Regions from separate parts of the Streptomyces sp. DF42 genome, predicted to be linked through region 2. Evidence: riboswitches for the same ligand, from Rfam matches in the RefSeq annotation. Region 2 holds a riboswitch; the other holds the start of a gene.
The links. Region 2 has a riboswitch for glycine ahead of gcvP (aminomethyl-transferring glycine dehydrogenase). Riboswitches for the same ligand answer to the same signal wherever they lie in the genome.
Positions count from the first base shown of each region.

Region 1: it holds a riboswitch for glycine, as region 2 does, so the genes downstream of both, gcvT (glycine cleavage system aminomethyltransferase GcvT) here and gcvP (aminomethyl-transferring glycine dehydrogenase) in region 2, are expected to answer to the same signal.

Region 1 is NZ_CM177859.1:6,726,659-6,730,059, reverse strand. Features, by position in the region: gene ACYUED_RS30980 (enhanced serine sensitivity protein SseB) at 1-214, opposite strand, end outside; gene ACYUED_RS30975 (AAA family ATPase) at 302-976, opposite strand; glycine riboswitch at 1,162-1,260, shown strand; glycine riboswitch at 1,261-1,369, shown strand; gene gcvT (glycine cleavage system aminomethyltransferase GcvT) at 1,413-2,531, shown strand; gene gcvH (glycine cleavage system protein GcvH) at 2,652-3,029, shown strand; gene glyA (serine hydroxymethyltransferase) at 3,044-3,401, shown strand, end outside.
Region 2 is NZ_CM177859.1:1,567,982-1,571,382, forward strand. Features, by position in the region: gene gcvP (aminomethyl-transferring glycine dehydrogenase) at 1-1,956, opposite strand, end outside; glycine riboswitch at 2,134-2,229, opposite strand; gene ACYUED_RS07110 (PRC-barrel domain-containing protein) at 2,343-2,729, shown strand; gene ACYUED_RS07115 (DNA polymerase IV) at 2,738-3,401, opposite strand, start outside.

The DNA of each region.
Region 1 (3,401 bases), 5.2 Mb from region 2:
GGTCGAGGGGGCCGCTGTGCGGGCCGCCGCCGCCGGGCAGCGGGACCCAGACGAAGCTGCGTCCGAGCACCTCGATGATCCGGCCGCCCGCCGAGGGCATGCCGAGGGAGGCCGACAGCACCTCCTCCAGTTCGTTGCCTGGCCATCCGCCGTGCGGATGGGGGTGCGCCTGTACGGGAAAGTCCGCGGGGAGATCCGCTGGAGGGAAGTCCATCTGTGTCCGACCGCCTGCTGAGAACCACTGCCTGCTGATGACCACTGCTGTGACCGGAAAGGCTAGCGGGTGGGACGGACAAAGGGGTCAGCCCGTGAAGCCGATCCTGCGCAGTACGTCCGCCGCGTCCCGGTCCAGCAGCACCGCCGAGCCGACGCCCTCGGGCAGATCGCCCCGCTCCACCGCGCGGATCAGCCGGCCCGCCGCCGTGCGGTGACGCAGGAACGCGTAGCGGGAGACGCCGCGGCCGCGGTCGCGCTGCCCCCGAAGCGCCGCGCCGGGCGTGACGTCGAGCAGCACCAGATGCAGGAGGCCGCCGCGGCGCCGGGCCTCGCGGGCCAGCCAGCCGCGCACCCAGGCCTGCGTGCCGCAGTCGTGCACGACGACGCCCTCGCCGCCGCGCAGGGCGCGGTGCAGTCCGGCGTAGTGGGCGAGCCGGACGAGGGGGCGGTAGACCGCGTACGGCAGGAAGCGGGAGGCGCGGGCGTCCCAGCGGTCGCGGGCGTCCTGGGAGTCGATACGGACGCCGCGCACCGCGCGCTCCATCAGCGTGGACTTGCCGCTGCCGGGCAGGCCGGTGATCACGACGAGGTCGCGGGGGCCGAAGAGCAGGGCGTGCGGGCTGCGCCCCGAGCGGTCGCGCAGATCGCGGACCACGGGTTCCGGCCGGATGCCGCACGCCTCCCGGGCCGGGGCCGCGGGCTGCTCGGGCAGCGCGACGGCCGTGCTCGTGGCGTACGCCGTGGTCCTGTCCACCGTGATCGTCCTCCCCTGGGGCCGGGTACGGAGTCCCCTGCCCTTCGAGTGTAAAGAGAAGGTAATGCGCGGTGTCTCGTGTTTTCGTGATCGCCTTGCCACAAGCCAGTTACAAAGGGAGGAGCAGATCCGGCCTGCCACCCGCGGACCCGGCGTGCGATGATGTGCGCGCCAACTGCATACCGGCCGTTTGAATCCGCGCGGGAGAGTCCCCAGCACCAAGTCGCTGGGGCGCCGAAGGAGCAAGTCCCTCCCTTGAATCTCTCAGGCCCCGTTACCGCGCGGGCGAGGCACATCTGAAAAGCGGGCCGCCGTTTCCCGGTGGCCCCACCCACGGTGCAAGCCATGCCGCGAGCGGTCATGGCGAACCTCTCAGGTTCCGATGACAGATGGGGAGGAATGCCCTCGCCTGTCCCGCTATGCCCTGGGAGACGACCGTCCGATGAGCAGTACCCACATCCGTCGTACCGCGCTCGACGCCCTGCATCGTTCCCTCGGTGCGACGATGACCGACTTCGCCGGCTGGGACATGCCCCTGCGCTACGGCTCCGAGCGCGACGAGCATCTCGCCGTACGCACGAAGGCCGGACTCTTCGACCTCTCCCACATGGGTGAGATCGCCGTGACCGGCCCGCAGGCCGCCCAGCTCCTGAACTTCGCCCTGGTCGGCAACATCGCCTCCGTCGGCGTCGGCCGCGCCCGCTACACCATGATCTGCCGGGCCGACGGCGGCATCCTCGACGACCTGATCGTCTACCGGCTCGGCGAGAGTGAATACCTGGTCGTCGCCAACGCCTCCAACGCCCAGGTGGTGCTGGACGCGCTCGTCGAGCGGGCCGCCGGCTTCGACGCCGAGGTGCGCGACGACCGTGACGCGTACGCGCTCATCGCCGTGCAGGGCCCCGAGGCCGCGGGCATCCTCTCGTCCCTCACCGACGCCGACCTCGACGCCCTGAAGTACTACGCCGGCCTGCCCGGCACCGTCGCCGGCGTCCCGGCCCTCGTCGCGCGCACCGGCTACACCGGCGAGGACGGCTTCGAGCTGTTCGTCGCCCCCGGTGACGCGGAGAAGCTGTGGCAGGCGCTCACGGAGGCCGGAGCGCCCGTCGGCCTTGTCCCCTGCGGGCTGTCCTGCCGGGACACCCTGCGCCTGGAGGCGGGCATGCCGCTGTACGGGCACGAGCTGTCCACCTCGCTCACGCCCTTCGACGCCGGGCTCGGACGGGTGGTGAAGTTCGAGAAGGAGGGCGACTTCGTGGGCCGCGAGGCCCTGCGGGAGGCCGCCGCACGCGCCGAGTCGAACCCGCCGCGCGTCCTGGTCGGCCTGGTCGCCGAGGGCCGCCGGGTCCCGCGCGCCGGGTACCCGGTCGTGGCCGGCGGTGAAGTGATCGGCGAGGTCACCTCCGGTGCGCCCTCCCCCACGCTGGGCCGGCCGATCGCGATGGCGTACGTCGACGCGGCGCACGCGGCCCCTGGCGCGCCCGGGGTGGGCGTGGACATCCGGGGCAGTCACGAACCGTACGAGGTCGTGGCGCTGCCGTTCTACAAGCGCCAGAAGTAGAAACTGGGCGGTGGGCGGCCCGTCCACGGACGTGACCCCGCGCACATCCTCCCTGCTCACACGCGTATCCAGCAGTCACCCATTCATCAGCACTCCCTCGCGTACAGGAGAATTCAGGCCATGAGCAACCCCCAGCAACTGCGCTACAGCAAGGAGCACGAGTGGCTGTCGGTCGCCGAGGACGGCGTCTCGACGGTCGGCATCACGGAGTTCGCGGCCAACGCGCTCGGCGATGTCGTCTACGCCCAGCTTCCCGAGGTGGGCTCCGCCGTGACCGCGGGCGAGACCTGCGGCGAACTGGAGTCGACCAAGTCGGTCAGCGACCTGTACTCCCCCGTCACCGGTGAGATCACCGAGATCAACGAGGACGTGGTGAACGACCCGTCCCTGGTGAACTCGGCCCCGTTCGAAGGCGGTTGGCTCTTCAAGGTCCGCGTCACGGACGAGCCGGGCGACCTGCTCTCCGCCGACGAGTACACCGCCCAGAACGCCGGCTGAGGAGCCGTAGACGCATGTCCGTACTGAACACTTCCCTGCACGAGCTCGACCCGGAGATCGCCGCCGCGGTCGACGCCGAGCTGCACCGGCAGCAGTCCACCCTCGAGATGATCGCGTCCGAGAACTTCGCGCCGGCCGCCGTCATGGAGGCCCAGGGCTCGGTCCTCACCAACAAGTACGCGGAGGGCTACCCCGGCCGCCGCTACTACGGCGGCTGCGAGCACGTCGACGTCGCCGAGCAGATCGCCATCGACCGGGTCAAGGAGCTGTTCGGCGCCGAGTACGCCAACGTCCAGCCCCACTCCGGTGCCTCCGCCAACCAGGCTGCCCTGTTCGCGCTGGCCCAGCCCGGCGACACCATCCTCGGCCTGG
Region 2 (3,401 bases):
GATCATCAGCACGGACAGCTCGTCGCGGTACTGCTCGATCTTCGCCCGCAGGTCCTCGACGTCGATCTCGCCGTCCTCGGCGGTCTTCACGACGACGACCTTCATGCCGGCCATGACGGCGCTGGCGGCATTCGTACCGTGCGCGGAGGACGGGATCAGACACACGGTCCGCTGCTCGTCCCCGTTGGCCCGGTGATATCCGCGGACGGCGAGCAGCCCGGCCAGCTCGCCCTGCGAACCGGCGTTGGGCTGCAGCGACACCTTGTCGTATCCGGTGACCTCGGCGAGCCGCTCCTCCAGCTCACGGATGAGCGTGAGGTACCCCTGCGCCTGCTCGGCGGGCGCGAACGGGTGCAGCTGCCCGAACTCGGGCCAGGTGACCGGCTCCATCTCCGTGGTCGCGTTGAGCTTCATGGTGCAGGAGCCCAGCGGGATCATGCCGCGGTCGAGCGCGTAGTCGCGGTCGGCGAGCCGGCGCAGGTAGCGCAGCATCGCGGTCTCGGAGCGGTGCTGGTGGAAGACGGGGTGGGTGAGGAAGGCGTCACTGCGCAGCAGAGCCTGCGGAATCGCCTCCCCGGCGGCCGCGTCCAGCGCCTCGATGTCACCCTCGACCCCGAACGCGGCCCACACGGCGCCCAGTTGGGCCCGCGCGGTGGTCTCGTCACAGGCGATCGACACCTGGTCGGCATCGACGAGGTGGAGATTGACGCCGTTCTCCCGTGCGGTGGCCACCACCTCGGCGGCGCGGCCCGGCACGAGCGCGGTGAGCGTGTCGAAGTACGAGCCGTGCACGACCTCGACACCGCCGGCGGTGAGCCCCGCGGCGAGGATCGTGGCGTACCGGTGGGTGCGCTGCGCGATGCCCCTCAGCCCGTCGGGCCCGTGGTACACGGCGTACATACCGGCCATGACGGCGAGCAGCACCTGGGCGGTGCAGATGTTGCTGGTCGCCTTCTCGCGCCGGATGTGCTGCTCGCGGGTCTGCAGGGCCAGCCGGTAGGCCTTGTGCCCGTCGGCGTCCACGGACACACCCACGAGCCGGCCGGGCAGGCTGCGCGCGAACTTCTCGTGTACGGCCATGTAGCCGGCGTGCGGACCGCCGAAGCCCATCGGCACACCGAACCGCTGCGTCGTACCGACCGCGATGTCCGCACCGAGCTCACCAGGCGACTTCAGCAGCGTCAGCGCGAGCAGGTCGGCGGCAACGGTGACGAGCGCGCCGAGCTCGTGCGCCTGGTCGATCAACGCCTTGATGTCGCGTACGGCACCGGAGGCACCCGGGTACTGGACGAGCACGCCGTTGATCTCACGCCCGGCGATCTCCGCCGGAACGCCCTCGCTGAGGTCGGCGACCACGACCTCCACGCCCGTCGGCTCGGCGCGGGTCTCGATCACGGCGACGGTCTGCGGAAGCACGTCCGCGTCGATGAGGAACAGGCCCTTCTTGTTCCTGCCCATGCGCCGGGACAGCGCCATCGCCTCGGCGGCGGCTGTGCCCTCGTCGAGCAGCGAGGCACCGGAGGTCGGCAGCCCGGTGAGGTCGGCGACCATCGTCTGGAAGTTCAGCAGGGCTTCGAGGCGCCCCTGCGAGATCTCCGGCTGGTAGGGCGTGTAGGCCGTGTACCAGGCGGGATTCTCCATCACATTGCGCAGGATGACGGGCGGGGTGAAGGTCCCGTAGTACCCGAGCCCGATCATGGAATCGAGAACCTGGTTGCGATCGGCCAGCGAACGCAGCTCGGCCAGCACCTCGGCCTCGGTACGCGCGCCCGGCAGATCCAGGGCGTCGGCGTTCTTGATCACATCCGGCACCGCGGCAGCCGTGAGCTCGTCCAGGGAGCCGTAGCCGACATGCGCGAGCATCTTGGCCCGAGCCTCATGATCGGGGCCGATGTGACGCTGCTCGAAGGGGATCCCCTTCTCGAGCTCGGAGAGCGGAATGCGATGGGCGGTCATTTGCGGAGGCCTCCTGGTCTGCCACGACCTTCGAGGGGTACCACGGCGCGGGTACCCGATCGGCCTCCCCCTCTGTCATCTCGACCTGAGAGCTTCACCGGACCATCCGAGGATGTCCGGCTTTCACCGTCGGTGAGAGCGGAAGCCGTCGACACCCGCCCTGCTTTCCAGAGTGACCTCGTCCGCGCGGTACGTGAGCCTGAGAGATTCCGGGGAGGATTTGCTCCTTCGGCGCCTCCGGTGGTGTCCGGAGGACTCTCCCGCACGGGGTCAGCAGCCGCTGTCAGCCTACCAGCGAGCGCACCACGAGGTCCTTCGAGTGGCCACCTGCCCCGATGTGCTCTTTTGTAGTGCTTACGAATGAGTTGCGACCAAGTGGAGGGCCCGTGCAGACCGACATCGATCCGCGCAACCTGATCGGCCGCAAGGCGTTCGACCGCAGCGGCACCAAGCTCGGCACCATCGACGAGGTCTATCTCGACGACGCGACGGGCGTGCCGGAGTGGGCGGCCATACGCACCGGCCTGTTCTCCCGAGACGCCTTCGTTCCCCTGGAGCCCAGCGAACTGGTCGAGGGCACCCTCCACGTCCCCTTCGACCGCTCCCTCATCAAGGATGCCCCCGACTTCGGGGTCGGCCGCCACCTCTCCCCCGAACAGGAACTTCAGCTCTACCACCACTACGGTCTCGACATCGCCTCTCCTCCCTCTCCTCCCTCGGTCCCGGACCGGTCCTTCGGCAGGATCGCCGGCGCGGAGGACGCCGACGCCTGACGTGCACGTCAACACTGAACCCCGTCCACGGAAGCCGCGGATCCAGCCGCCACCAACGGCAGCGGCTCCGCCTGTTCCAGCTCGGGGTCGTCGGTCCGGAAGGTCCGCACCCGCCCCGGCTCCGACTCGGGCGTCTCGAACCGAACGGTGACCCGCCCGAGGCCGCTTCCCTGCACCCACCCGTGCCCGAACTCGGCATGCCGCACATCGTGCCCCGCGGGCCAGCGCCGCTCGGCGGGTGCCTCCTGCTCCGGTACGGGTTCGTCCGCCGTCTCCTCCACCGTCGCCTCCGTCCGCTCCCCCGCGGCCTGCGCGAACAGATCCTCCTGCGTGTAGTCGGCGAGCCCGCTGACCCCGACACCGAGCAGTCGTACGCCACCGGTGGTGTCCACCATGTCCAGCAGCCGGGCGGCCGCCTCCCGCACCACCCCCGGATCGTCGGTGGGCCCCCGCAGCGTCTCGGAACGCGTCAGTGTCGAGAAGTCGTAGCGGCGCACCTTGAGCACGATGGTCCGCCCCGAAAGCCCCGCCCCGCGCAGCCGCCGCACGCACCGCTCGGCCAGCCGCTGCACCTCGAGGCCCACCCTCAGCCGGTCGTGGATGTCCACGTCGTAGGTGTCCTCGACCGACACCGACTTGGTCTCACGCTCCGCGACCACGGGCCGGTCGTCC